3 regions of the Acidovorax sp. K2F genome follow, and region 2 is predicted to be linked to each of the others. Evidence: predicted binding sites of a transcription regulator. Region 2 holds the regulator's gene; each other region holds the start of a gene.
The links. The regulator sigma-54, encoded in region 2, starts transcription at its own class of promoters, with help from an activator protein. The targets are predictions, from matches to a motif close to TGGCANGNAANCTGCTTT.

Region 1 (9,614 bases), on a different contig from region 2:
TGCCCAGTGAGACGGCCAGCAACACCGCGCTGCTGAACAAGGCGCTGCGTGATGTGCGCAGTGGCGATATCCTGCTGGCGCACCTGGGGATCTGGTCGCGCAAGGACGCCTGGGCGCCCGCTGTGCTGGAGCCTTTGATTGAAGGGCTCAAGCAGCGAGGGTTTTGCTTTCGTACCTTGCGGGATCATCCTGACTATGCGGCCGCAGCGGCTCAGGTTCGCTAGATGGGCAGTGGGATCAAGTTGGATCGCGTGTGCCGTGGCTGAGGGCGCACGCGCCGCATGTTTGCATGAATAACCAGGTGCCAGGGAGCGCGACACGATGGGATGGCTAGGCGGTGTATTTGACAGCGTGCAGCAATGGCTTTTTGAGAGCGTGCTGCAGCCGCTGATGTTCACCACAGGGCTGGCCAGCCTGCTGGAGAACGGTTATGAGGCATCCGGCTGGCTGCTGGTGGGATTGCTGCAGCTGGTCGTCATCGTGGCTGTGATTGGCCCCATGCAGCGCTGGTGGCCGGTGGAGCAGGTCAATGACCGCGCCACCATCCGCACTGACATCCTCTACACCCTGATTCACCGGCTGGGACTGTTCCGGCTGGCGCTGTTTTTCACGGTGGATCCGCTGGCGGATTCACTGTTTGGTGCCTTGCGTGTGGCGGGTGTCAGCACGTTCCAGCTCGATGGCCTCTGGCCGGGTGTGACGGACATCTCCTGGGTCAGCTTGCTGCTGTATCTGGTGGTGTTCGATTTTGTGGACTACTGGATCCACCGGGGGCAGCATCACTTTGAGTGGTGGTGGCGCCTGCATTCGCTGCACCACGCACAGCAGCAGATGACGATGTGGAGCGACAACCGCAACCACCTGCTCGATGACCTGCTGCGCGACGTGATTCTGGTGACGGTGGCGCAGCTGATTGGCGTTGCGCCGGGGCAGTTCATTGCCATCGTGGCCATCACTCAGCTCAGCGAGAGCTTTCAGCACGCCAACGTGCGGCTGTGGTTTGGTCAGGTGGGTGAGCGGCTCTGGATCAGCCCCCGGTTTCACCGCCGGCACCACAGCATCGGCATTGGCCACGAGACGGTCAAGCCTTCGACCGAGACAACATCGGGCCAAGCAGCAACGCCGCCGCGTGTGGTACTCGGCGGGCACAACTTCGGGGTGCTTCTGCCTTGGTGGGACATGCTGATGGGCACGGCCAACTTTGAAAAGCGCTTTGACCCCACGGGCGTGCGCGACCAGGTCGAGCCGGGCCCCGATGGCCGTGTGCGCGACTACGGCGCGGGGTTCTGGTCCCAGCAATGGCGGGGCGTACTGAGGTTGCTGGGCAGGGCCTGAGCGGCTTGGCGGGCGCTGCCTGTATGCTTGCCGCCATGGGATTACTGCTTGATTCTTTCTGGCGTGCCGCTGCCTATTGCCTGCGTCCGCGGGTGATTGCGCTGTCGCTCTTGCCTCTGTTCTTGATGGCCGTTTTGGCACTCGGAATGGGTTACTTCTACTGGGACGCGGCGGTGCAGGGGATGCGCGCGTTGCTCGATGCGTCCTCGTTGCTGGCCAGCGTCTGGGGTTGGCTTCAGGGCTGGGGCCTGGGGGATGTGACTGCTGTCATGGCGCCGTTGATGGTGGTGCTGGCCGTGGCGCCTGTGCTGGTGGTGGTGTCGCTGCTGGCCGTAGCGGTACTCATGACCCCCGCCCTGGTGGCATTGGTGGCTGCGCGGCGGTTTCCGGATCTGGAGCGCAAGAAGGGCGGGTCCTTCGTTGCGAGTGTGGCCTGGTCGGTAGGGTCCACGGTGTTGGCGCTGGTGGCGCTGGTGGTGTCCGTTCCGCTGTGGCTGGTGCCGCCGCTGGTGCTCATCCTGCCGCCGCTGATCTGGGGTTGGCTGACCTACCGGGTGATGGTGTTCGACGCCCTGGCAGACCACGCCAGCAAGGAAGAGCGCCTGGAGATATTCCGCCGCCATCGCAGCAGCCTGCTGGCCATTGGCATCGTCACGGGCTACCTCGGGGCAGCGCCCAGCATTGTGTGGGCATCGGGCGTGGTGTTTGCCGCCGCGTTTTTTGTGCTGGTGCCGCTGGCGATCTGGATCTACACCCTGGTGTTCGCGTTTTCCTCGCTGTGGTTCACGCACTACGGTCTGGCCGCCCTGCAGCGCTTGCGTGCCGAGCGGGCCACGATGGCGCCGATGACCGGGCCCGCCCCATTGGCCGAAGCGGCCGCGCACCCCAAAGACGCGCCAGCTCTGAACATGGCGGCACCCCCAGCCCCCGCGCTGCCGCCCCCTGCAAATCCGAACCCTGGAGACAATCCACTATGACCCCCACCTTTGGTCTCATCATCGTCGGTGACGAGATACTGTCGGGCAAACGGGCCGACAAGCACATGCCCAAGGTGATCGAGCTGCTATCGGCGCGGGGCCTGTCGCTGGCCTACGCCGACTATGTGGGCGACAGCCCGGACCGCATCACGGCCACTTTGCAGCGGGCGTTCGCGTCGGCCGATGTGGTGTTCTCGTGTGGCGGCATTGGTGCAACCCCTGACGACCACACGCGGCAATGTGCTGGACGTGCCCTGGGCCGGGATCTGGCCCTGCACCCAGAAGCCGAGGCGCTGATCCGCGAACGCATGCAGGATGTGGCGCGCGAGCAGGGCGTGCCCTATGAGCCCGACCGGTCCGACAACGTGCACCGCCTCAACATGGGCATGTTCCCGGTGGGTGCGCGCATCATCCCCAATCCCTACAACAAGATCCCCGGCTTCAGTTGCGACGGGGCTGGGGGCGGTGCCGTGCACTTCGTTCCGGGCTTCCCAGTCATGGCCTGGCCCATGATCGAATGGGTGCTGGAGCACCACTACGCAGCCCATTTCAACCGGGCACCGCAGACCGAGCAGTCGGTGGTGGTTTATGGTGCGATGGAGGCAGCCTTGACGCCCCTCATGGAGCAGATTGAAAAATCGCACCCGGATGTGCGGGTGTTCAGTTTGCCCAGCGTAGATCATCCACAATACGGGCGGCATATCGAACTGGGTGTCAAAGGGCCCGCGTCCTCGGTGCCTGCTGCATGGCAGGCTTTGAAAACAGGATTGCACGAATTTGGTGCAAATTGCGGCCCTGAATTGGTGCGCAACCTGTGAGACTCAGATTTGGTAGATGGATTGCACCGTATTGGTGCTTTTTGGCGCATGCCACGCCGACCTGTCGCGGGTAGCGCTCCTTCATAGTGCGGTGCTGCACTCGGCTGGCACGCAAACTGCTTTTATTTCGGCAAACTCTTTTTTCAACAAGCGCTTTATCCAGGAGAACCTGATGGCCAAGACCGTTGCAGACGTGATGAAGATGGTGAAGGAGAACGAAGTCAAGTTCGTTGACTTCCGTTTCACCGATACCCGTGGCAAACAACAGCACACCACGGTGCCCGTCTCTCACTTCGACGAAGACAAGTTCACTTCGGGCCATGCCTTTGACGGCTCGTCGATCGCCGGTTGGAAGGGCATTGAAGCCTCCGACATGCAGCTGATCCCCGACCCGAGCACGGCCAACATCGATCCGTTCTTTGAAGAAACGACGCTGATCCTGACCTGCGACGTGATCGAGCCCACCGACGGCAAGGCCTACGACCGCGATCCCCGCTCCATTGCCAAGCGCGCTGAAGCCTACCTGAAGGCCTCCGGCCTGGGCGATACGGCCTACTTCGGTCCCGAGCCAGAATTCTTCATCTTCGACGGCGTGCGCTGGAGCACTGAACCCAACAACACGTTCTACGAAATCGAAGAGTACGAAGCCCCCTGGAACACAGGCGCCAAGCTCGAAGGCGGCAACCGTGGCCACCGCCCCACCGTCAAGGGCGGCTATTTCCCCGTGCCTCCTGTTGACAGCACGCAAGACATGCGCGCCGAGATGTCCCTGATCCTCGAATCCCTGGGCATTCCGGTCGAAGTGTTCCACCACGAAGTGGCGGGCGCTGGCCAGAACGAAATCGGCACCAAGTTCAGCACGCTGGTCGAGCGCGCCGACTGGACGATCCTGCAAAAGTACGTGATCCACAACGTGGCCAACGCCTACGGCAAGACCGCCACTTTCATGCCTAAGCCTTACCACGGCGACAACGGCTCCGGCATGCACGTGCACCAGTCCGTCTGGAAGGACGGCAAGAACCTGTTCGCTGGCGATGGCTATGCTGGTCTGTCGGACTTCGCGCTGTACTACATCGGCGGCATCATCAAGCACGCCCGTGCCCTGAACGCCATCACCAACCCCGGTACCAACAGCTACAAGCGCCTGGTGCCTCACTTCGAAGCACCGGTGAAGCTGGCCTACTCGGCCAAGAACCGTTCCGCTTCGATCCGTATCCCTTACGTGGCCAACCCCAAGGGCCGTCGCGTGGAAGCCCGCTTCCCCGATCCACTGATGAACCCCTACCTGGGCTTCGCAGCCCTGCTGATGGCCGGTCTGGACGGCGTGGAAAACAAGATCCATCCTGGCGAAGCCGCTACGAAGGACCTGTACCACCTGCCTCCAGAAGAAGACAAGCTGGTGCCCACCGTGTGCCACAGCCTGGACCAGGCCCTGGAACATCTGGACAAGGACCGCGCGTTCCTGACCAAGGGTGGCGTGTTCACCGACAGCATGATCGACGCCTACATCGATCTGAAGATGAACGAAGTGACCCGCTTCCGCATGGCAGTGCACCCTGTCGAGTACGACATGTACTACTCGCTGTAATCGTCTGCCTGCAGACCATTGCTCAAGAAAAGGCGGCGCAAGTCGCCTTTTTTCATGGGCGGGCGGCGGCGCTACCTGCGCCGAACGCGTGCGGCGGAACCAAGACGCCAGGTGTTGCATCCGTATACACAGCCCTTCAAGGGTCTGCCCTTGTTGGATTGGAGATGTAGGGTGATTGGGGGATACTCCCCTGTCCCCTGCATGTCAGTGCGAGGAAACCGAATGAATAAAACGCTCATCACCCTGCTCCTCATTGCCGCCACCGTCCCCGCAGTCCAGGCGCAAGACCGCATCTACCGTTGCGGCAACGAATACACCAACAACGCCCAGCAAGCCAAGGAGCGCGGCTGCAAGCTGGTGGAGGGCGGCAACGTTACCGTGGTGCAGGGCACCCGCCCAGCGTCTGCCGCAGCTCCTGCAGCGGGTGGTGCGGCAGCCCCGTCGTCTGCGACCTCGCCCGCAAACGCTCCACGCGTCAGCAACAACGAGCAAAAATCCCGCGACTCGGATGCCCGCGCGATTCTGGAGTCCGAGCTGCGCAAGGCGGAAACGCGCCATGCCGAACTGCTCAAGGAATACAACAACGGCGCCCCCGAGCGCAACGCACTCGATCTGCGCAACCCCCAGCGCTACACCGAACGCACGGCCGAACTCAAGGCCAGCGTGGCCCGCAGCGAGAGTGACATTGCGGGTATCAAGCGCGAGATTGCCCGCCTGCCTGCCCCTGCTGCACCCACCAACTGATAGCGGTGATTGCGTGTGAGTGCCCCTTCTTCCTTCGACCTTCCCGGCACTGACACCGGGCGTTTTCATTCCCTGGACCTGATGTCCACCCTGGTGGCGGTGCTGCGCGCTGACGATGGCGCGGTGCAGTTTGCCAATGCCGCGCTGGAAAACACACTGGGCCTCTCGCGCCGTACCCTGGAAGGGGCGGACTTCTCCACCTTCTTCACCGACCCGGCACTGCTGCAGACCGCACTGGCGGGCGCCCGGGGCAAGGACTTTGCCGCGCTGCGCTACGAGGCCAGCCTGAAGCGCCTGCACCAGGACCCGGTGCCCGTGCACGTCAACGTGGCCGATGCCGAGCAGGTGGGCGAAATCCTGGTGGAGCTGTGGCCGCTGGAGCAGCAGGCCCGCCAGGACCGCGAAGAGCGCCTGCGTGACCAGGCCCAGGCCAACAAGGAGCTGATCCGCAACCTGGCCCACGAGATCAAGAACCCGCTGGGCGGCATTCGGGGCGCGGCACAGCTGCTGGAGATGGAGCTCGACAACCGGGAGCTCACCGAATACACCCAGGTCATCATCCACGAGGCCGACCGCCTGCAGAGCCTGGTGGACCGGCTGCTCGCGCCCCATCGCCACCCCCACCTGGTGGGCGATGTGAACATCCACGAGGTGTGCGAGCGCGTGCGCTCGCTCGTGCTGGTCGAATACCCGCAGGGCCTCAAGGTACAGCGCGACTACGACACCTCCATCCCCGAGTTTCGTGGGGACCGTGCGCAGCTCATTCAGGCGGTGCTAAACATCGTGCAGAACGCGGCCCAGGCGTTGTCAGAGCGAATCGCCAAAGGCGATGCCGTGATCACGCTGCGCACGCGCGTGGCCCGCCAGGTCACGTTCGGCCGACAACGCTACCGGCTGGCACTGGAATTGCATGTCATCGACAACGGACCGGGCGTACCCGATGCCATCAAGGAGCGGATTTTTTATCCACTGGTATCGGGTCGGGACGGCGGATCAGGGCTGGGGCTGACGTTGGCGCAAACCTTCGTGCAGCGTCACCACGGGTTGATCGAATGCGACAGCGTACCGGGTCGCACCGACTTCCGAATCCTGATCCCCTTGCCCTGACAGCGCATGACGGTCCCTGACACGCAACCACAGGGAAGGTAAGAAAAACATATGAAGCCGATCTGGATAGTAGATGACGACCCCTCGATCCGCTTCGTCCTGGAAAAGGCGCTGGCGCGCGAGAACCTGCCCACGCGCAGCTTCACGCACCCCCGCGAAGTGCTGGACGCACTGGCCGATGTCACCGCAGGCGACCCCGCGCGCCAGGGCCCCCAGGTTCTGGTGAGCGACATCCGCATGCCGGGAGGTTCGGGCCTGCAACTGCTGGAGAAGGTGCGCGAGCTGCAGCCCGGCCTGCCCGTCATCATCATGACGGCGTACTCCGACCTCGACAGCGCTGTGTCGGCCTTCCAGCGCGGCGCGTTCGAATACCTGCCCAAGCCGTTTGACCTGCCCAAGGCGGTGGAGTTGATCCGCCGCGCGGTGGAAGAAAGCCAGCGCGAAGAAGTCACCGAAGAGCGCCAGACCGCGACCCCCGAAATGCTGGGCCAGGCGCCCGCCATGCAGGACGTGTTCCGCGCCATCGGGCGGCTGTCGCAAAGCCAGGTCACGGTGCTCATCACCGGCGAATCGGGCTCGGGCAAGGAGCTGGTGGCGCGCGCGCTGCACAAGCACTCGCCTGTGGCAGACGGCCCCTTTGTGGCCATCAACACGGCTGCCATCCCCAAGGACTTGCTGGAGAGCGAACTCTTCGGCCACGAGCGCGGCGCGTTCACCGGCGCGCAGACCCAGCGGCGCGGCCGCTTCGAGCAGGCCGAGGGCGGCACGCTGTTCCTCGACGAAATCGGCGACATGCCGTTTGATTTGCAGACGCGCTTGCTGCGCGTGTTGTCCGACGGCCAGTTCTACCGCGTGGGCGGCCATGCGGCCGTCAAGGCCCATGTGCGTGTGATTGCCGCCACCCACCAGAACCTGGAGCAGCGCGTCAAGGAAGGCGGCTTCCGCGAGGACTTGTTCCACCGCCTCAATGTGATCCGCCTGCGCCTGCCCGCGCTGCGCGAGCGGCATGAAGACGTGCCCATGCTCACGCGCCACTTTCTGCAGCAAAGCGCGCGGCAGCTGGGCGTGGAGCCCAAGCGTATTGCCGATTCGGCACTGGCGCGGCTGGAGCAGTTTGCCTTCCCGGGCAACGTGCGCCAGCTGGAGAACATCTGCCACTGGCTCACGGTGATGGCGCCCGCGCAGGTGATCTCGCTGCAAGACCTGCCCCCCGAAGTGCTGGAGGCCCCGGTCTACCAGCCGCCGGTGCGTGCAACGGCGGGCGCCGAGCCTGCGGCGGCCACGGTGACATCGATGCCGGTGGCCCCGCTGGCGCCTGTTGCGCCAGTAGCGCAGCCTGTACCCGAATTGGTGGGGGGCCTGCACCCTGCAGCGCAGGTGTCCGCTCCAGTGTCGGCGTCTGCACCTGCGGCCGTTGCGTCCTGGTCGGCCGACGCCGCCGTAGCCCCTGTGGCTGCCGCCCACAGCTGGGAGCAGGCACTGGAAACCGAGGCGCAAAAACTGCTCGCAGGCGGCCAGCCCGAGGTGTGGGATGCGCTCACGCGGCGCTTTGAGTCGCGCCTGATCCGCACGGCCCTGGTGGCCACCCACGGCCGTCGCATGGAGGCCGCGCAGCGCCTGGGCATTGGGCGCAACACCATCACCCGCAAGATCCAGGAGTTGGGTCTGGACGCGCCGGAGGAAGTATGAAAATGGCCGCAGGTGCATGTTTATCATGCCTCTGCAGCTATTGAAATCGTAGCAATGCAAGGTGCCACTACATCGCTGGTGGCATCGCTGCAACCTGGCCCGGATGCGCGCTGCGCATCGCACTGCATGGCGGGCCATGTCCTACATGCAGGCCCTCCCTGGGCCGACCCGGCACTCCGGAGGTGGCTTCAACAATGAAGTCACTGTCAACCAACCGGAGATGTTCCTATGTCGGATTTCAACGATGCCAACCGTGACCCCTTGACCAATGAGCCAGGTGCTCACCCCGTCGGAACGGGCGTGGGCGCCGCCCTCGGGGGCGCCGCTGCCGGGGCTGCTGCAGGTGCTTTTGGCGGCCCGATCGGCGCTGCCATTGGTGGCGTGGCGGGTGCTGTGGCGGGCGGCCTGGCAGGCAAGGCTGCTGCCGAGGCCGTCAACCCCACCGAAGAAGACGCGTACTGGCGCGAGACCTACCACCGCGAGCCCTACTACGTGGGCGGCCGCACGTACGACCAATACCGTCCTGCCTATGAACTGGGCTGGTCGTCGGTAGGCCGCTACGAGGGCGACTTTGACGCCATCGAGCCGCGCCTGGCCGACGACTGGCGTGCACGCCACGGCAGCGACGGCCTGGCCTGGACCGATGTGCGCCCGGCCACCCGCGCCGCGTGGGAGCGCGCCGCCAACCGCACTGCGCTGGCCAGCGACCGCCCGATGGACGTGATCGACGCCGAAGACGTGGTCGATGTGCTCAACGACCTGCTGGAGTCTGCACGTGACGGCGAATACGGCTTCCATGCCTGTGCCGAGCACGCAGAGTCGGGCCAGCTCAAGGGCATCTTCCAGCGCCACTCGCGCGAGTGTGCGGCTGCCGCCGTGGAGCTGGAACACGAGATCCGCCGCCTCAATGGCGACCCCGCGCAGGGGGGGACCGTGGCGGGCGCGTTGCACCGGGGCTGGGTGTCGGTGAAGACCGCTTTGTCCACCCAGGACGACAAGGCCGTGCTCGAAGAGTGCGAACGTGGCGAGGACGCTGCGGTGGCCCGCTACCGCAAGGCGCTGAAGGCGACGCTGCCTGCCGATGTGCGCGCTCTGGTGGAGCGCCAGGCCCAAGGCGCCCAGCGCAACCACGACGAGGTGCGTGCGCTGCGCGACGGGTTCTCGCCCCGTCCCTGATCCCAGGTGCCAAGGGCGACCCTTGGGTAAACCGCACCTGACCGTGCGTCGGTTGCTGCGCTGAGGGCTGACCCCAAGAAAAAGGCTGCCAGAGCATTCCTCTGGCAGCCTTTTTTGCATCGCGTGCGGAGCGGCTCAAGGGTGCATCAGGCGCTCATCGTGACAACCACCGGCGCATGG
Region 2 (9,614 bases):
GCCAGAACCTGCGCATCACTGGCGCCCTGCCGCCCGCCGCAGAAGTCGCGCGGGTCCGCCGCCTGGTGATGATCCAGTCGCATGTGCTGCCTGTGGTGGCCGTGATTGCAGTGTTCTGGGCGCGCGGCTGGTAAGTGCAAACACGCCCCCCATAAAAAAGCCCGCCTGGCTGGATGCCGGCGGGCTTTTGCTTATCGAGCCCGGTGAAGATGCACCGGGTGTGAACTTACTTCACTTCTTCAGGCACTCGCTCATGAAGGCCTTGCGCTCGTCGCCCTTGAGCGTCTTGGCCTTGGCGTCAGCGTTGCAGGTTTTCATCTTGTCCTGCTGGGTGGCGGGCTTGTTGCTCAGGCAGGTCTTCATGAAGGCCTTGCGCTCGTCGCCCTTCATGTCTCCGGCGTCCTTGTTGCAGGTCGCCATCTTCGATTGCTGTTTGGTAGGGGCCTTAGCGTCTTCGGCGGCGTGGGCACCAAAGCCCAGTGTCAGCGCCAGGCCGAGTGCAGTCAGGGAAAGAAGCTTTTTCATGGAATCTCCTGGTGTGAATGCGTTATGGGGGGTCCCGGCGGCATTGCACCATAGAACATGGCGCGCGACAACGCGGACCCGTCATCACAACCCTGCGCGGGCCCTGGTGGCCGCGGCTGCATGAAAGGCTTTCAGTGCCGTGTGGATCTGCCGGGGGTCGTGCGCCAGGCCACCCAGGGCAAACACCACATCCCCCCGTTGCTGCCAGCGTTTGAGTGCCTTGACGATCACACCCCGTGCGGAGTCTCTGTGGCCGGGGCGCAACTTGACCAAGATCACGCCTTCGTAGTCGTCCAGGTGCGCACGTTCCATGGCCTCCCAGGTCACGGTGTGCGGGTCGTCCTGGCGCAGATCGGTGATACCGGTGGCGTCAATGACCACCGCCGGGTCTTGCTCCCGGTAGGCCTCCAGGGCGGACCGGCCCAGGGTTCCGCCCACACAGAAGGAGACGAATGCGGCACACAGGCAGAGGGCCGTGAGCAGTCGGTCGTTCGATACAGACGCCCAATACAGCGAGAAGGCCAGGCATACCGCCATCAGCAGCACAAAAGGCACCTGAAACACCAGGGTCCAGCGGCGCCGATAGAGCAGGATGGGCTGGGGTTGCACGCGCACTCTCCGGTTGAAAGGGCATTGCGGCCCATTGTGCCTTTCGCTGCGGGATGCCTCCTGGCGGCGCGTCTGGCGCCCTGCTGCTGGCAGACCCGTAAAATCCACCGATGCTCACAGCCAAAAATGAATTGCTCGCTGCGCTCGCAGCCGAGCTGGAAAACCTGTTCCCCGGCGCTGGCGCCAAGGCAGCCTTTGAATCTCCCAAGGTGGCGGCCCATGGCGACTTCGCCTGCACCGCGGCCATGCAACTGGCCAAGCCCCTCAAGCTCAACCCGCGCGCACTGGGCGAGCAGCTCAAGGCCGCACTCGAAGCCACGCCCGCCTTTCAGCGCTGGGTGTCCGCCATTGAAATCGCGGGCCCGGGCTTTCTGAACATCCGCCTCCAACCCGCCGCCAAGCAGGAAGTGGTGCGTGAGGTGCTGGCTGCGGGCGAGCGCTTTGGTTACCAAGCCAGCAACGGCCAGCAGGTGCTGGTCGAGTTCGTGTCGGCCAACCCCACGGGCCCGCTGCACGTGGGCCACGGCCGCCAGGCCGCGCTGGGCGATGCGATTTGCAACCTGTTCAGCACCCAGGGCTGGAAGGTGCACCGCGAGTTCTATTACAACGACGCAGGCGTACAGATCGACACGCTGACCAAGAGCACGCAGCTGCGCGCCAAGGGCTTCAAGCCTGGCGACGACTGCTGGCCCACCGACAGCGAGAACCCGCTGGCCAAGAACTTCTACAACGGCGACTACATCGCCGACATCGCCGAGGCCTTCAAGGCCAAGGCCACCGTGAAGGCTGACGACCGCGAGTTCACGGCCAACGGCGATGTGGAGGACTACGACAACATCCGCCAGTTTGCGGTGGCCTACCTGCGCAACGAGCAGGACAAGGACCTGCAGGCCTTCAACCTCCAGTTCGACGAGTACTACCTCGAATCCAGCCTGTACACCAGCGGCCGCGTCGAGGCCACGGTGAACAAGCTCGTAGCCAACGGCAAGACCTACGAGCAGGACGGTGCGCTGTGGCTCAAGTCCACCGATTACGGCGACGACAAGGACCGCGTCATGCGCAAGCAGGACGGCACCTTCACCTATTTCGTGCCCGACGTGGCGTACCACATTGCCAAGTGGGAGCGCGGCTTCACCAAGGTTGTCAACATCCAGGGCACGGACCACCACGGCACCATCGCCCGCGTGCGCGCCGGCCTGCAGGCGGCCGATGTGGGGATCCCCAAGGGTTACCCCGACTACGTGCTGCACACCATGGTGCGGGTGGTCAAGGGCGGCGAAGAGGTCAAGATCAGCAAGCGTGCCGGCAGCTACGTCACGCTGCGCGATTTGATCGAGTGGACCAGCAAGGATGCGGTGCGCTTCTTCCTGCTCAGCCGCAAGCCCGACACCGAGTACACCTTCGACGTGGACCTGGCCGTGGCACAGAACAACGACAACCCCGTGTACTACGTGCAGTACGCGCATGCCCGCATCCAGTCGGTGCTGCGTGCGTGGCAAGAGGCGGGCGGTGGTGATGTGGCTTCGCTCAAGGATGTGGACCTGTCCGCCCTCGAAGGCCCGCAGGCCCAGGCGCTGATGCTGCAACTGGCCAAGTACCCCGAGATGCTCACCGCCGCCGCCGACGGTGAGGCGCCACACGATGTGACCTTCTACCTGCGCGACCTGGCCGCCAGCTACCACAGCTATTACGATGCCGAGCGCATCCTCGTGGACGACGAGGCTGTGAAGAAGGCGCGCCTGGCGCTGGTCGCTGCCACCGCCCAGGTATTGCACAATGGCCTGGCCGTGCTGGGCGTGTCGGCCCCGGCCAGAATGTAAGCAGTTACTACCAATATGAAAAAGCAACAGACGGGCGGGACCATTGTCGGCTTCATCGTCGGGGTCATCGTGGGCCTGGGCGCGGCGCTGGCCGTGGCCGTGTACGTGACCAAGGTGCCGGTGCCCTTCCTGAACAAGGGCAATGGCCGCGGCGCCGACCTGGACGCAGCGGAGTCCCAGAAAAACAAGAACTGGGACCCGAACTCGCCGCTGTATGGCAAAAACCCGGCCCGCCCTGCGGCGCCAGCGGTGGCAGCAGCCGCGTCAGCCCCTGCATCGGCACCGGCACCCGAGGTGCGCGCCGCCGCGTCGGCTGCCAAGCCTGCCGCGAGCAAGCCAGACGCCAAAGCCGAGGCCAAGGCCGAGAGCAAGCCGGGCGCTGACCCGCTGGGCGATCTGGCCGTGGCCAAGGCCGCGGCCAAGGGCAGTGTGGACCCGTTTGACTACTTTGTGCAGGCGGGCGCCTTCCGCACCCAGGCCGACGCAGACGCCCAGCGCGCCAAGCTGGCCATGCTGGGCTGGGAGGCCCGTGTGAGCGAGCGTGAGCAAAATGGCCGGGCGGTCTTCCGGGTGCGCATCGGTCCTTTCACCAAGCGTGACGATGCCGAAGTGCTCAAAGAGAAACTCGATGGCGCCGGGCTGGAATCGGCGCTGGTGCGTGTGCAGCGCTGATCGGCCTGTGGCTGTGAACAGGGGCCTGTGCATACAGCGCCACCACCAGGGCTGAACTTTTTGTAAAGGGATGTCTCACATCCCGCATACCTGAACCAGGAGAGTCTTTGTCATGAAACGCCGTGAGTTTTCTTTGTCCGCCGCCTCGGCGGTTGCCGCTTCTGCCCTGACGCTGCCAGTGGCCAACCCCGCGATGGCGCAAGCCCGCCAGTTCAAGGAGGGCAAGGACTTCAAGCGGCTGGACAAGCCCGTCGCCCCCGATGCGCCGGCTGGCAAGGTCGATGTGATCGAGTTCTTCTGGTACAGCTGCCCCCACTGCAACGCCTTCGAGCCCACGCTGGACGCCTGGGTCAAGGCTGCGCCCAAGGACCTCTCCATCCGCCGCGTGCCCGTGGCGTTCAACGCCAGCTTCGTGCCCCAGCAAAAGCTGTACTACACGCTCGAAGGCATGGGCAAGCTCGAAGCCCTGCACGCCAAGGTCTTCCGCGCCATCCACGTGGAAAAGGCCAAGCTCGCCAAGGACGACGAAATCCTGGCCTGGGTGACCCAGCAGGGCGTGGATGCGGCCAAGTTCAAGGAGGTCTACGGCTCCTTCAGTGTGGCCAACCAGGTGCGTCGCGCCTCGCAGCTGCAAGATTCGTACGGTGTTGAGGGCGTGCCTTCCATGGGTGTGGCAGGCAAGTACTACACCGACGGCACGATGGCCGGCAGCATGCAAACCGTGTTGCAGGTGGTCGAATACCTGGCGGCCACGGCACGCAAAGCCTGATGATGTGCCGACCCTGTCGGCAAGTTGTCCCAAAGGCCCGCTGACGCGGGCTTTTTTTTCGGGGTGGGTACCATCGGGTGGCTACAATCATTGCAAGATTCGTGCCCTATGACCCACCGCCTACTCCCCCTCCTTGTGCTCGCAGCCTTGACCGGCCTTGCGGGCATGGCACATGCCGAAAAGGCTGACCGTGCCAAGCCCATGAACATCGAGGCCGACGCCCTGCGCCACGATGAACTCAAGCAGACCAGCGTGTTCTCGGGCCGCGTGGTGATGACCAAGGGCACCATCGTGCTGCGCGGCGCGCGGCTGGATGTGCGCCAGGACGCCGACGGCTACCAGTACGGCGTGGTCACGGCCGAGGCGGGCAAACGGGCGTTCTTCCGCCAAAAGCGCGACACCGTGGCGGGGGCGCCTGACGAGTTCATCGAAGGCGAAAGCGAAGTCATCGAATACGACGGCAAGGCCGACAACGTGCGCTTCATCACCCGCGCCGAACTCCGCCGGTACCGTGGGTCGGTATTGAACGACGAGATCACCGGCGCCGTGATCGTCTACAACAACCTCACCGATGTGTTCACCGTCGATGGCCAGAAGGCACCAACGTCCTCTGCCGCAGCGGGCGACACACCAGCGCCCGGTGGTCGTGTGCGCGCCGTGCTGGCGCCCAAAGACCCTCCGCCCGGCGCGGCAGCCCCGGCCCCAGCGCCTGACGCGCCCGCACCGGCGCTGCGCCCCAGCAACAGCCTTGGCGGCGGCGCCAAGTGAGCGGGCCTGCTGTGAGTACCGGTCCTGACTCCCAGGCGGGTAGCCGCCTGGAGGTACAGCATCTGGCCAAATCCTATGGCAGCCGCAAGGTCGTCAAGGATGTGTCGCTGGTGGTGCAAAAAGGCGAGGTTGTGGGGTTGCTCGGCCCCAACGGCGCGGGCAAGACCACATCCTTTTACATGATCGTGGGCCTGGTGCGCAGCGATGCAGGCGATATTCGCATCGACGGCCACTCGGTGGCCCACATGCCCATCCACCGCCGCTCTCGGCTGGGTCTGTCGTACCTGCCGCAAGAAGCCTCGATCTTCCGCAAGCTCACCGTCGAAGAAAACGTGCGTGCGGTGCTGGAACTGCAGCGCGCCGATGACGGCCAGCCGCTATCGCGCGACGCCATCGAAGAGCGCCTGACGGCACTGCTGCAAGAGCTGCGTGTGGACCACCTGCGTGCCTCGCCCGCGCTGGCGCTGTCCGGTGGCGAGCGCCGCCGCGTCGAGATCGCCCGCGCCCTGGCCACCCAGCCGCGTTTCATCCTGCTGGACGAGCCTTTTGCCGGCATCGACCCCATCGCAGTGATCGAGATCCAGCGCATCATCGGCTTCCTCAAGGCACGCGGTATTGGTGTGCTCATCACCGACCACAACGTGCGCGAGACGCTGGGCATCTGCGACCACGCCTTCATCATCAGCGACGGCCGCGTGCTGGCGCAGGGCACGCCGTCCGAGATCGTGGACAACGCAGAAGTACGCCGCGTGTACCTGGGCGAGCATTTCCGCATGTGATGAAGCCTGGACTGTCGCTGCGCGTCTCGCAGCACCTTGCATTGACCCCCCAGCTCCAGCAGTCCATCCGGCTGCTGCAGTTGTCCACGCTCGAACTCTCGCAGGAAGTCGAGCAGATGCTCGACGAAAACCCGTTCCTCGAACGCAATGCCGACGAAGCCCCGCGCGAGGAGTTTGGCCTGGAAGCCGCCGACACGCCCGCGCAGGCCGACGACTACAGCGCCGATGATGCTATGTTTTCAGGAGCTGTCAGCGCAAGCAGTACTAGCGCTGAGAGCCAAAACGAGGCTGAAATCCCCAGTGGAGGCGCCGACGAGCCCGACTGGAGCGGTGACGGCACCGTCGAGATGGCGCCCAACGACGCCGAGTGGGGTGGCGACGCCCCGGCGCGCACCCGCAACGATGCGGAAGGCGACGAGGCCGACGCCACCGAGCTGGCCCGTTCGCACGAATCGCTCACCGCCTTTTTGCACCGCCAGGCACTGTCGCTGAGGCTGTCTGAAGTGGACACTGCCGCGCTGCGTTTTCTCATTGAATCGCTGAACGACGACGGCTACCTCGAAGAGCCTCTGGAAGAACTCGCTACCAGCCTGGCCGGGCCCGACGACCTGGAACAGATCGAAGAACTGGTGCACCGCTTCACCGTGGCCCAACGTCTGCTGCAGAGCCTGGAGCCCGTGGGCGTGGGCGCGCGCAACCTGGCCGAATGCCTGACGCTGCAGCTCACCGCGCTGGCGGCCGACGAAGACAGCGACGCCGACCCCGAGACCGTGCAGACCGCGCTGCGCATCTGTCAGCAGCCGCTGGAGATGCTGGCCCGCCGCGACATCCGCCGCCTGACGCAGCTGTGCAGCGAAGGTGGCGTGGCCGGAGAAGAACGCACCCGATCTGCCATGGCACTCATCGCCCGCCTGGAGCCTCGCCCTGGCCGCCGTTTTGCCGACGTAGAGCGCAACATCATCATCCCCGACGTCATCGTGCGCAAAGCCGGCCGTGCCAACGGGCGGGACGGCCAGCACAACTTCATCGTGCAGCTCAACCCCGATGTGATGCCCCGTCTGCGCGTGCACGACATCTACGCCGGCGCGCTGCGTGGCCATAAGGGCGGCGAAGGCCACCAGGGCATGCAGCAGCGCCTGCAGGAGGCGCGCTGGTTCATCAAGAACATCCAGCAGCGTTTTGACACCATCCTGCGCGTCTCGCGCGCCATCGTCGAGCGGCAGAAGAACTTCTTCACCCACGGTGAATTGGCCATGCGCCCCCTGGTGCTGCGCGACATCGCCGACGAGCTGGGCCTGCATGAGTCCACCATCAGCCGCGTGACCACGGCCAAGTACATGGCCACGCCGATCGGCACCTACGAGCTGAAGTACTTCTTTGGCTCTGGCCTGGGCACCGAGACTGGTGGCAATGCGTCCAGCACGGCCGTGCGCGCACTGATCAAGCAGTTCGTGTCCGCCGAAAACCCGGCCAAGCCGCTGTCCGACAGCCAGATCGCCGAGATGCTCAAGGAGCAGGGCATCGAATGCGCACGCCGCACCGTGGCCAAGTACCGCGAGGCGCTCAAGATCGCGCCAGCGAATTTGCGCAAAGCGCTTTAGCGCTGCCGGCGTGGAGGCGCGCGAGTGTTCTCTGGCCGTCCAGGCGACGGTTCGGTGCTGGGCTATTTGCGCGCCATGAATACCGCGTCATATGCTTGTGGCGTGAATCCTGCGATCTTCTGGCCGTTGGTCAGCAAGACCGGTACGCCTCTGGCCCCCAGCTGACTGAACGCCGCCTTGCCAGAAGGCGTGTCGATATCCAGCTCCCGATAGGCGATGCCCTTGCTCGCCAGATAGGCCTTGGCCGCCTTGCAGTAGCCGCACCAGGTGGCCATGTACAGCACCACATCGCCCCGAGGAGCCGCAATCTGTGGAGTGTCCGGAGTGGCTGTTTTGGGGGCAGGGCCCGCCCCCGGTACCACGCTGACCGGCAGGTTTTCCAGCTTCATCGTTTTCTCTACGGCACCGGCCGTGGGAGGCTTGTCGCTGTAAACCACCCTGCCGTCCGTACCCACTGATTTGTACAGCGTCTGGGCGTTGGCTGCCAACGGCACCACGGCCAGCGCCAGGGTGGTCAACAGGGTCCGAACAAAAGGGCGCATGAAGGGGCTCCGGTAAAATCCACTGCCCGAGAGCATACGAGACAGTGGCGCCCGGCCCACAGGACTCGTGCGCAACACTCCCCTGCAGTGGCCTGGGCACCACGCTGTGGATGGGATGGCGTCCCCCTGTGCTTCCCATCTGGCGCCTGGAAGGGCAGACCCTGTCTTTCGCGCAATGCGCTATGTCCGTCGCTGGCACCTGCCTTCGCTTCCTGTTTTGCCCTCCCACTTCCCGCACCATGGCCCGCATCGTCTTCGACCTCCCACCGCACTTCGACTTTGCCACTGAACTGCAGATCTACATCAGCCACGTGAACCAGGGCGGGCATCTTGACAACGCGCAGTTGCTCAGCCTGGTGTCTGAAGCGCGCGTGCGCTTTTTCCAGTCGCTGGGATACCCCGAGGCCGATGTGGGCGGTCTGTCCATCGTGGTCGGCGACATCGTGGCGCAGTACAAGTCCGAAGGTTTCCATGGCGAGACCATGCGGGTGGAGATGGCGCCAGCGGATTTCAACCGCTATGGGTTTGACCTGGTCTTTTGCATGACCGAGAAGACCTCAGGCCGCGAGGTGGCGCGCGGCAAGATCGGCATCGTCTTCATCGGCAAGGCCGACCGCAAGGTGGCACTGATCCCCGAATCTATCCGCCAATTGCTGCTGGCCCGCGCAGGCACGCCGGATTCCCATGCATTGTCCGAGCGCGTATCCTCCCTATCGACATGAACCAACTCCAACTTTTTCTCCCCTGCGCCGCGGGCGTCGAGGGCTTTCTGGCCGACGAGGTGCATGGCATCACCGGCCTCACGGGGCAAGACCTGCTGGTGGGCCGGGGCGGCGTGCTGCTGCGCGCCTCATGGCGCCAGGCCATGCAGCTCAACCTGCACAGCCGCCTGGCCCAGCGCGTGCTGGTGCAGCTGGCGCACCGCCCCTACCGGTCTGAGAACGACCTCTACGCCATGGCCAGCGAGGTGGCCTGGGAGATCTGGTTCACCACGCGCCAGACCTTCAAGGTCGAGGTGACGGCCCAGCACAGCCCGCTGCAGAGCCTCAACTTTGCGGGCCTCAAGGTCAAAGATGCCGTGGCCGACCGCTTCCGCCACAAGAGCGGCGTGCGGCCCGACGTGAACACCCAGTGGCCCGATGTGCGCATTCACCTGCACCTGACCACCGACGAGGCCACGATCTACATCGACACCTCGGGCGAGCCGCTGTTCAAGCGCGGCTGGCGCGAGGATAAGGGCGACGCGCCGCTCAAGGAAACCCTGGCCGCCGCCATGATCGCCGCCAGTGGCTGGGACCCGCATGGCGACAACCCCCAGCCCCTGTACGACCCCTGCTGCGGCAGCGGCACCATCGTGGTCGAGGCCGCACAGATCGCCTGCCGCATCCCGGCGGGCATGTTGCGGCGTTTTGCGTTCGAGAAGCTGTTGCCGTTCCAGGCGCATGTCTGGGGCGCTATTAAAAACGAAGCTGAAAGCGCAATACAGACCAGCGCAGTGCCCATTTTTGGCAGTGATGTGGCCTTCCGCA
Region 3 (9,614 bases), on a different contig from region 2:
GCAGCCGCTTTGGCCTGGCACTGTCGGGCATCGGTGCCGACGAGCAGCGTGCGCAGACGCTGGGCGTGGACACGCGCCTGGCCAAAATCATGGGCTTTGGCATCACTGCCGCGTTTGCCGGTGCTGTGGGCGCTGCCATGGCGGTGCGCTGGACGTACATCGAGCCGGCCGCGGTGTTCAGCCCGTTCATCGGCTTCCAGACGGTGCTGATCGCACTGATCGGCGGCGCGACCAGCATTGGCGGCCCGGTGCTCGCGGCCATCGTGTTCAGCCTGCTGGCCGAAACGTTGCGCCTGCAGCTGCCCTACGGCTACATGATGGTGCTGGGGCTGCTGCTGATCCTGTGCGTGATGTATCTGCCCAATGGCCTGGCCACGCTGTGGCAACGGCGCAAGCCCGCTGCGGAGGCGCACCATGGCTGAGGCACTGCTGACCATCGACAGCGTGACCGTGCGTTTTGGCGGCCTGACCGCCGTGGACGGCGTGAGCGCCACGCTGCACGCGGGCGAGCTGATCGGCATCATCGGCCCCAACGGCGCGGGCAAGACCACGTTCTTCAACGCCATCTCCGGCGTACAGCCACCCACGTCAGGCACGCTGCACTGCGGGGCGGATGACCTGACCGGCAAGGGCCCGCACCACTACGCGGCCCACGGCATTGCGCGCACCTTCCAGACGCCCCGCGTGTTCCCCGACATGACGGTGCGCGACAACGTGCGCTTTGGCATGCAGTTCGCAGGCCGCCACCGCCAGGGCCCGGTGGGCCTGCGCAATGAAGACGAGATCCTGGCGATGCTGGGCCTCACGGCGCTGGCGCAACGCCCTGCCGCCGATGTGACGCCATCGCAGCAGCGCCTGCTGGAGATCGGCATGGCCCTGGGCACACGCCCGCGCCTGCTGCTGCTCGACGAGGTGGCCGCGGGCCTGACCGAATCCGAGGTGGACGCCATGGCCCAGCGCATCCGCCGTCTGCGCGATGACTGGGGTCTGACGGTGGTGTGGATCGAGCATGCGGTGACCACGCTGCTCCAATACGTGGAGCGCGTGCTGGTGCTGCACCAGGGCCGCAAGATTGCCGACGGCACGCCCGCCGAAGTGGTGCGCGACCCCCATGTGATCGAGGCCTATCTGGGTGACGAAATGACAGCCACCAGCGAAGGAGCCACGGCATGAGCGGCGCACACCTCACCGTGCAGAACCTGACCACGGGCTACCACGGCTTTCAGGTGCTGCAGGACCTGACACTGGAAGCCGCGCCCGGCATCACCGTCATCGTGGGCCCCAACGGCGCGGGCAAGACCACGCTGCTCAAGGCCCTGGCGGGCCTGCTGCCGCGCCAGGGCGCGGTGACGCTCGACGGCCAGGCCGTGCCTGCGATGAACGCCACGGCCTGCGTGCAACGCGGCCTGGCGCTGGTCGCCGAGGGCCGCCAGCTCTTCCCACAGATGACGGTGACCGAGAACCTGGAGCTGGGCGGCTGGCTGGTGCCGTCGCGGGTGCGCGCCGAGCGGTTGCACCAAGCGTTTGAAGACTTTCCCCGCCTCAAGGAACGCGCCACACAGCTCGCCGGCACCATGAGCGGTGGCGAGCAGCAGATGGTGGCCGTGGCCCGCGCCATGATGAGCGGGCCGCGCCTGTTGATGCTGGACGAGCCCTCGCTGGGCCTGGCGCCGCGCATGGTCGATGAGCTGCTCGCCATCGTGCAGCGCATTGCCGCACAGGGCGTCACCGTGCTCATGGTGGAGCAAAACGTGCGCAAGGCACTGCAGATCGCGCAGCGCGGCTATGTGCTGGAGCGAGGACGCATCGTGGCGTCTGGCGAGGCATCGACCCTGCTGCAGTCCGACGTGGTGCGCCAGGCCTACCTCGGCGTGGCCTGAATACCTTCCCCCTTTTTTCATCTGTTCTTTTTCAGGAGCTTTCATCCATGACTGCCATTGCCATGTTGATCAACGGCGAGCGCGTGCAAGCCACCGGCGGCGCCACGTTTGAGCGTCGCAACCCGCTCGATGGTTCGGTCGCCACCACGGCACCCGCTGCCAGCGTGGCCGACGCCAAGGCCGCTGCCGACGCAGCCGCCAAGGCCTTCCCGGCCTGGTCGGCCCTGGGGCCCAACGCGCGCCGCGCGCTGCTGCTCAAGGCAGCACATGCGCTGGAGGCCCGCACGGCCGACTTTGCGGTGGCCATGGCGGCCGAGACCGGCGCCTCGGGCATGTGGGCGGGCTTTAACGTGCACCTGGCTGCCGGACTGCTGCAAGAAGCCGCCGCCCTGACCACGCAGATTGCAGGAGAAGTGATTCCGTCCGACGTGCCCGGCAGCCTGGCCATGGGCGTGCGCCAGGCGGCGGGCGTGGTGCTGGGCATTGCGCCCTGGAATGCACCGGTCATCCTGGGCGTGCGCGCCATCGCCACGCCGCTGGCGTGCGGCAACACGGTGATCCTGAAGGGGTCGGAGCTGTGCCCCGCCACACACGGCCTCATCATCGAGGCGCTGCAGGAGGCCGGTTTGCCCCCCGGTGTGGTGAACTTCGTGACCAATGCACCCGTCGATGCGGGCGCCGTGGTCGAGGCCATCGTGGCCCACCCGGCAGTGCGCCGCATCAACTTCACCGGCTCCACCAAGGTGGGCCGCATCATTGCGCAGACCTGCGCCAAGTACCTCAAGCCCGTGGTGCTGGAACTGGGCGGCAAGGCCCCGCTGCTGGTGCTGGATGACGCCGATATCGACGCCGCCGTGGCGGGCACCGTGTTTGGCGCGTTCGCCAACTCGGGCCAGATCTGCATGTCCACCGAACGCATCATCGTGGACAACGCCGTGGCCGACGAGTTCGTGGCGAAGCTCGGCGCGCGTGCCAAGGCCCTGCCCCTGGGCGACCCACGCAAGGGCCCAGTGGTGCTGGGATCGGTGGTGGACATGACCACCGTGCACCGCTGCAACGCCCTCATCGACGACGCACTGGCCAAGGGCGCCAAGCTGATTTGCGGCGGCAAGAGCGACAGCACGTTGATGCAGGCCACCGTGCTCGACCATGTGACGGCAGAGATGGACATCTACCGCGAAGAATCGTTCGGCCCTGTCAAGCCCGTGGTGCGCGTGAATGGCGTGGAAGAAGCCATTGCCTGCGCCAATGACAACGAGTTCGGCCTGTCATCCGCCGTGTTCAGCCGCGATGTAGCCAAGGCGTGGAATGTGGCCGCACGCATCGAGTCGGGCATTTGCCATGTGAACGGCCCCACGGTGCATGACGAAGGCCAGATGCCTTTTGGCGGCGTGAAAAGTTCGGGCTATGGCCGCTTTGGCGGCATGGCCGGTGTACGTGAATTCACCGAACTGCGCTGGATCACGGTGCAGACCACGCCACGCCACTATCCGTTCTGAGCATCAAAAAAGATAGCACCTAGCGCATGATTTACCTGCGCCAAGTGCCACTTTTCTTCAAAATCACACGGTGATGGCATCCAACGGCCAGCGCGGCTTCACGTCAAAGGCGTAGTCGGTGTTGGCCTGCTGCTGCCCTACCTGCAGCCGCATGGCCGCTGCCATGGCAATCATGGCGCCGTTGTCGGTGCACAGGTGCAGCTCAGGGTAGTGCACGCGCACCTTGGCCGCAGCGCAGGCCGCATTGAGTTGCGCACGCAGGTGCCGGTTGGCCCCTACGCCACCGGCGACCACCACACGTTTCAGGCCGGTCTGCTTGAGCGCGGCCAGCGTCTTCTTCACCAGCACTTCGACAATCGCAGCCTCGGTGCTCGCCGCCAGGTCGGCCTTGCGTGCTTCCAGCTCATCGCCCAACTTCTTGGCCTGCGTGAGCACGGCCGTCTTGAGCCCGGCAAAAGAGAAGTCGAGATTGCCGCTGTGCAGCAGCGGGCGTGGCAGCTTGAAGGCCGTGGCATCGCCCTGCTCAGCCAAGCGCGACAGCGCAGGGCCACCGGGGTAGCCCAGGCCCATGAGTTTGGCGGACTTGTCGAACGCCTCGCCAGCCGCATCGTCAATGGTCTCACCCAGGATCTCGTAGCGACCCACGCCATCCACCCGCATCAGCTGCGTGTGGCCGCCCGAGACGAGCAGGGCCACAAAGGGGAACTCTGGCGGGTCGGCGCTGAGGAAGGGCGACAGCAGGTGCCCCTCCAGGTGGTGCACGCCCAGCACCGGCTTGTTGAGCGCTGCGCCCAGCGCGCAGGCCACGCCAGCGCCTACCAGCAGCGCACCCGCCAGGCCCGGGCCGCGCGTGTAGGCCACCACGTCCACATCGGCCAGCGACTGGCCAGACTCGGTAAGCACCTGCGTGGCCAGCGGCAGCACGCGGCGGATGTGGTCACGGCTGGCCAGTTCGGGGACCACGCCGCCATAGGCCTGGTGCATCTCGATCTGGCTGTGCAGCGCATGCGACAGCAGCGTAGGCACGGCATTGCCCGTGGAACGGACCAATGCCACGCCCGTCTCGTCGCACGAAGATTCAATACCCAGGATCAGCAAGCTCATGCCCCGAGTGTAAAACCCGGGGCCGATCCGTCCCGGAGGGCTGTTTACCAGCGGTCTGACCGCATGCGCAACTCCCAGTTGCCGCTGCGCAGCTCGTACACACCCACGGCACCGTAGCGTTGCTCTCCCTTCTCATCCCAGGTCATGGTGCCAATCACCGGGGCATAGCCGTTGATGCTGTGCAGGGCCTTGGTGATTTCCTTGGGGTCGGCGGACTTGGCTTTCTGGATGGCTGCAGAGAGCACATACGTGCTGTCGTAGCTGTAGTGACCACCGTAGGCCGGAGGCTTCTTGAAGGCGGCGATGTACTTTTCAAGGAAGGGCTTGCCGGTGGTGAACTCCTTGGCTTCCAGCACTGGCGAGGTGGCGTACAGCCCCTGCACGATGCCTGCGCCCTTGGTCATGTCGGTGGTCTTGATGGTGTCGCCACCCAGCAGGCTGACCTTGGTGTGGTCTACCTTCTTGAGCGCTTCGAGCAGCGCCAGGGCCTGGAAGTCGTTGAGGGTAGAAACAATCACTTCCACGTTGGCGGCCTTGAGTTCACCGGCCAGCTCGTCGAAGGCCACGGTCTTGTCGTCGAACGACTTGCGCACCACGACTTCCTTTTTCTCGGCCTTGAGCTGTTCGGCCGCGCCATCGGCCAGGCCCTTGCCGTAGGGGGTGCCGTCGTCCAGCGCGGCGTAGCGGTTGGCGCCCAGCTGCGTGGCCGCAAAGGAGCCGATGGCGCGCGCCTGCAAGGTGTCGTTGGCCACCATACGGAACGTGGTGGGGAACCCGAGCTGCGTGAACTTGGGATTGGTGGAGATGGCGATCTGTGGAATGTCCTTGGCGGCGTAGATGGGGGCGGTCTCAATGCTCACGCCCGAGTTGAGGTGGCCCACCACGGCTACCACACCCGCATCCACCAGCTGCTGGGCGACCGCCTTGCCGGTGGTGGCGTCGGCCTTGTCATCCACGGACACGACCTCCAAGGTCACGCGCTTGCCGTCCACGGTGTAGCCGGACTTGTTGAGTTCCTCAACCGCCAGCTTCACGCCATTGAGCAGATCCTGCCCCAAGGCACCCAGCGGGCCGCTCAAAGGCTGTGCAACACCAATTTTGATGGTGTCCGGCACCTTGCCGCATCCGGTCAGGAGTGCAGCAGTCGCCACTGCGGTCAAGGCCAGGCTGGCCGAGAAGCGGCGCCGGTTCATGTGCTTGTTCATGCAAAAAACTCCATTTCAGTGTGTCTGTGTGACCAGATGTATATGCGACGCCCTGCTGGGTGAGCTACCGGGTATGCCCTCCCACGGTGTCAGTATTAGCAACTTTCAGGCCCCACAACGGGGGCCAGGGCACCCAGGCCTGGCGGGCCTGGGGCCGGTATGGGCCTTGCGTGAAAGCCCATCGCAACGGCGCTCTGGGGCCGTGCACCACCCCGGCGCACCAATTTGTGGCGTAAAAATTGCTTATGCTTACGGGTATGAATGAGGCTTTGCGCATCGTGGTGGTTGCCCCGGATCTGGCAGTCGCCGACCCTGACGACGAACACGCCGTGGAGCAGGCGGAGCGATCGCGGGCGCTGCGCATCGGGCTGCTGGAGAACAACTTCAACCTGGTGGCCACGCTGCCCGCCGACGTGTTTCTGAGCGAGCGCATTGCCCAGCTGCAGCCCGACCTGATCATCGTGGACGCCGAGAGCGAGGCCCGCGACGCGCTAGAGCATGTGGTGATGGCCACACGCGACGAACGCCGCCCCATCGTGATGTTCACCAACGATGAAGACACCTCGCACGTGAAGGACGCGGTGGCGGCCGGTGTGTCTGCCTACATCGTGGCGGGCCTGGCACCGCAGCGCATCCGCCCCATTCTGGACGTGGCCATGGCCCGCTTCCAGCACGAACAGGCTTTGCGCGCCGAGCTGGCCGACGCCAAGACCGAGCTCAAAGACCGCAAGACCATCGACCGCGCCAAGGGCCTGTTGATGCAGCGCCAGGGCCTGACCGAACAGGCCGCCTACGAAAAGCTGCGCAAGACCGCCATGGACAAGGGCCTGAAGCTCGTGGACGTGGCTCAGCGCATGCTGGACGTGATGGATCTGCTGGGGTAAAACCAGAGAACAACCCCCTGAGCGGCTGCGCCGCTTCCCCCTTCTCTCGAATGATTGCGTCATTCGGGAAGGGGGACGATGCCCTCGCTGCGGTGCGGCCCTTGCTTGGCATCCCTCGCCTGGGCCGCGCCCAATTCCAAGGCCCCTCCCAAATGGTGCGCCGCACAAAGGCAGTGCGAACACACTGATCACCACAAGAACATCCCTGCTGCAAGCCCCGCAGGCGTGTAGCGCTTATTGATCAAGCGCAGACAGCTATCTATTCCATAGCAACCAACGCTCCAACATGGCGCAGCGCACGCTGGCACGCGCTTTGCATTGCACAGTGCAAGACCAATGCAGGTCTGACCACTGACAGCACTGACCCAACGGCGGGCCGGTGCTGGCAAGGAGCCCCGGACCCGTTCCAGGCTCCACCCAGGACAAAGGCGTCCCCACCCGCTCCCGGCGTTGCTTTGATGCAGCCGGGCGCGGTGTGAGGACGCCTTTTTTGTTTTTCACGCCACCAGGGATGCCCTATGACCGATCTGTTGAAAACCAGCCTCAACCGCCGCACCGTGCTGCAGGCCGCCACCGTGGGCGCTGTGGGTGTGAGCCCCGCGCTGCGCGCACTCGTCCACGCAGCGGGCTCCGACGCCCCCGAGAAGAAGGAGGTCAAGATCGGCTTCATCCCGCTGACCGACTGCGCCAGCGTGGTCATGGCTTCGGTGCTGGGCTTTGACAAGAAATATGGCGTGACCATCGTCCCCAACAAGGAAGCCAGTTGGGCCGGCGTGCGTGACAAGCTGGTGAACGGCGAACTGGACTTTGCCCATGTGCTCTACGGCCTGGTCTATGGCGTGCACCTGGGCACCGCTGGCCCCAAGAAGGACATGGCCGTGCTCATGAACCTGAACAACAACGGTCAGGCCATCACCCTCTCCAAGGCCCTGGCCGACAAGGGTGCGGTGGATGGTCCGTCCCTGGCCAAGCTCATGGCCAGCGAGAAGCGGGAATACACATTTGCGGGCACCTTCCCCACAGGCACCCACGCGATGTGGATGCACTACTGGCTGGCAGCGGCGGGCATCAACCCGCTGTCGGGTGCCAAGCTCATCACCGTGCCCCCGCCGCAGATGGTGGCCAACATGCGCGTGGGCAACATGGACGGCTTTTGTGTGGGCGAGCCCTGGAACCACCGCGCCATCATGGATGGCATCGGCATCACGGCCAACACCACGCAGGACATCTGGAAGGACCACCCCGAGAAGGTGCTGGGCACCACGGCCGAGTTCGTCAAGAAGTACCCCAACACCACGCGCGCCGTGATGATGGCCGTGCTCGAAGCCAGCCAGTGGATCGACGCCAGCCTGTCCAACAAGATGAAGATGGCCGAGACCGTGGCCGGCAAGGCGTATGTGAACACAGGCGTGGATGCCATCAACCAGCGCATTCTGGGCCGCTACCAGAACGGTCTGGGCAAGACCTGGGACGACCCCAACCACATGAAGTTCTTCAACGACGGCGCGGTGAACTTCCCCTACCTGTCGGACGGCATGTGGTTCCTGACCCAGCACAAGCGCTGGGGCCTGCTCAAGAGCCACCCCGACTACCTGGCCGTGGCCAAGGAAGTGAACCAGGTGGACCTGTACAAGTCGGTCGCCAGCGCCATGAAGATCAGCGTGCCCAAGGATGTGCTGCGCACCAGCAAGTTCATCGACGGCGTGGTGTGGGATGGCAAGGACCCCGCCAAGTACGCCGACGGCTTCAAGATCAAGGCCTGACGGCAACCCTGCCCCAGCGCCCTCCCGGCCACCCCGCAAGCAAGCCCTGCACAGGAGAACACCATGGTCAGTGCCGTCTTTCATTCCCCGTTGGATGCAGCCCCCGTGGCCGCACAGAATGCTATGAATACTGTAGCTGCAAGCGCAACATCCACTAGCGCAAGAAGCCAAAAGGCTGCGATATCTGCCCCCAAGGCACCTGCAACGCCCTCCAGCGTGGCCACTGGCCGCGACTGGTCCGCGCTCTCGCGCAGCTTCTGGCTGGCCGTGCTGCCGCCGCTGTGTGGCCTGGGCCTGCTCATCGGCCTGTGGGCGGTGGTCTCCACCACCACGGGCGGAAGCATCCCCAGCCCCAAGGACACCTGGCTGCAGGCGCTGGAAGTGTTCAGCAACCCCTTCTACCGCAACGGCCCCAACGACCAGGGCGTGGGCTGGAACGTGCTGATGAGCCTGCAGCGCGTGGCCATCGGCTTCGGCATGGCGGCGCTGGTGGGCATTCCGGCGGGGTTTGTGATCGGACGCTTCAACTTCCTGTCGCGCATGTTCAATCCGCTCATCAGCCTGCTGCGCCCCGTGTCGCCCCTGGCATGGCTGCCGATCGGTCTGCTGGTCTTCAAGGGCGCCAACCCGGCGGCCATCTGGACCATCTTCATCTGCTCCATCTGGCCCATGATCATCAACACCGCCGTGGGTGTGCAGCGCGTACCGCAGGACTACATGAACGTGGCCCGCGTGCTCAACCTGAGCGAGTGGAAGATCGCCACCAAGATCCTGTTCCCCGCCGTGCTGCCCTACATGCTGACCGGCGTGCGCCTGGCCGTGGGCACCGCGTGGCTGGTGATCGTGGCGGCCGAGATGCTGACCGGCGGCGTGGGCATCGGCTTTTGGGTGTGGGACGAGTGGAACAACCTCAACGTCAAGAACATCATCATCGCGATCTTCGTGATCGGCATCGTCGGGCTGCTGCTGGAGTTTGCACTCATCAAGCTGGCCACCGCATTTACGTTTGAAGAGGTGAAAGCATGAACACGACAGCTCCATCCACCCACCCTTCCATGAGCACCAAGTTCATCGAGATCCACGGTGTCGAGCAGACCTTCAAGACGGCCAAGGGCCTGTTCCCGGCGCTGCGCGACATTCACCTGACGATTGCCAAGGGCGAGTTCGTGGCGCTCATCGGCCACTCGGGCTGCGGCAAGTCCACCTTGCTCAACCTGATTGCCGGCCTGACCACGCCCACCAACGGCGCGCTGCTGTGCGCCAACAAGGAGATCAAGGG

Region 1: a site for sigma-54 is predicted at 3,236-3,253, ahead of glnA (type I glutamate--ammonia ligase). Genes of this name have one in related genera too.
Region 3: a site for sigma-54 is predicted at 5,917-5,934, ahead of N4G42_RS17695 (ANTAR domain-containing response regulator). Genes of this name have one in related genera too.

What each region holds. Positions count from the first base shown of each region.
Region 1 is NZ_JAOBSQ010000030.1:2,726-12,339, forward strand. It holds gene N4G42_RS09185 (polysaccharide deacetylase family protein) at 1-224, shown strand, start outside; gene N4G42_RS09190 (sterol desaturase family protein) at 322-1,335, shown strand; gene N4G42_RS09195 (EI24 domain-containing protein) at 1,371-2,312, shown strand; gene N4G42_RS09200 (competence/damage-inducible protein A) at 2,309-3,130, shown strand; gene glnA (type I glutamate--ammonia ligase) at 3,303-4,718, shown strand; gene N4G42_RS09210 (hypothetical protein) at 4,941-5,462, shown strand; gene glnL (nitrogen regulation protein NR(II)) at 5,544-6,569, shown strand; gene ntrC (nitrogen regulation protein NR(I)) at 6,621-8,258, shown strand; gene N4G42_RS09225 (ferritin-like domain-containing protein) at 8,487-9,434, shown strand; gene xth (exodeoxyribonuclease III) at 9,581-9,614, opposite strand, start outside.
Region 2 is NZ_JAOBSQ010000056.1:42,019-51,632, reverse strand. It holds gene N4G42_RS22580 (DUF2214 family protein) at 1-134, shown strand, start outside; gene N4G42_RS22575 (PsiF family protein) at 232-525, opposite strand; gene N4G42_RS22570 (hypothetical protein) at 610-1,134, opposite strand; gene argS (arginine--tRNA ligase) at 1,245-2,954, shown strand; gene N4G42_RS22560 (SPOR domain-containing protein) at 2,970-3,626, shown strand; gene N4G42_RS22555 (thiol:disulfide interchange protein DsbA/DsbL) at 3,739-4,395, shown strand; gene lptA (lipopolysaccharide transport periplasmic protein LptA) at 4,504-5,163, shown strand; gene lptB (LPS export ABC transporter ATP-binding protein) at 5,160-5,942, shown strand; gene N4G42_RS22540 (RNA polymerase factor sigma-54) at 5,942-7,543, shown strand; gene N4G42_RS22535 (glutaredoxin family protein) at 7,606-8,085, opposite strand; gene N4G42_RS22530 (acyl-CoA thioesterase) at 8,325-8,807, shown strand; gene N4G42_RS22525 (class I SAM-dependent RNA methyltransferase) at 8,804-9,614, shown strand, end outside.
Region 3 is NZ_JAOBSQ010000048.1:21,843-31,456, forward strand. It holds gene N4G42_RS17665 (branched-chain amino acid ABC transporter permease) at 1-422, shown strand, start outside; gene N4G42_RS17670 (ABC transporter ATP-binding protein) at 415-1,173, shown strand; gene N4G42_RS17675 (ABC transporter ATP-binding protein) at 1,170-1,880, shown strand; gene N4G42_RS17680 (aldehyde dehydrogenase) at 1,928-3,379, shown strand; gene tsaD (tRNA (adenosine(37)-N6)-threonylcarbamoyltransferase complex transferase subunit TsaD) at 3,443-4,483, opposite strand; gene N4G42_RS17690 (branched-chain amino acid ABC transporter substrate-binding protein) at 4,528-5,688, opposite strand; gene N4G42_RS17695 (ANTAR domain-containing response regulator) at 5,946-6,572, shown strand; gene N4G42_RS17700 (CmpA/NrtA family ABC transporter substrate-binding protein) at 7,091-8,335, shown strand; gene ntrB (nitrate ABC transporter permease) at 8,399-9,361, shown strand; gene N4G42_RS17710 (ABC transporter ATP-binding protein) at 9,358-9,614, shown strand, end outside.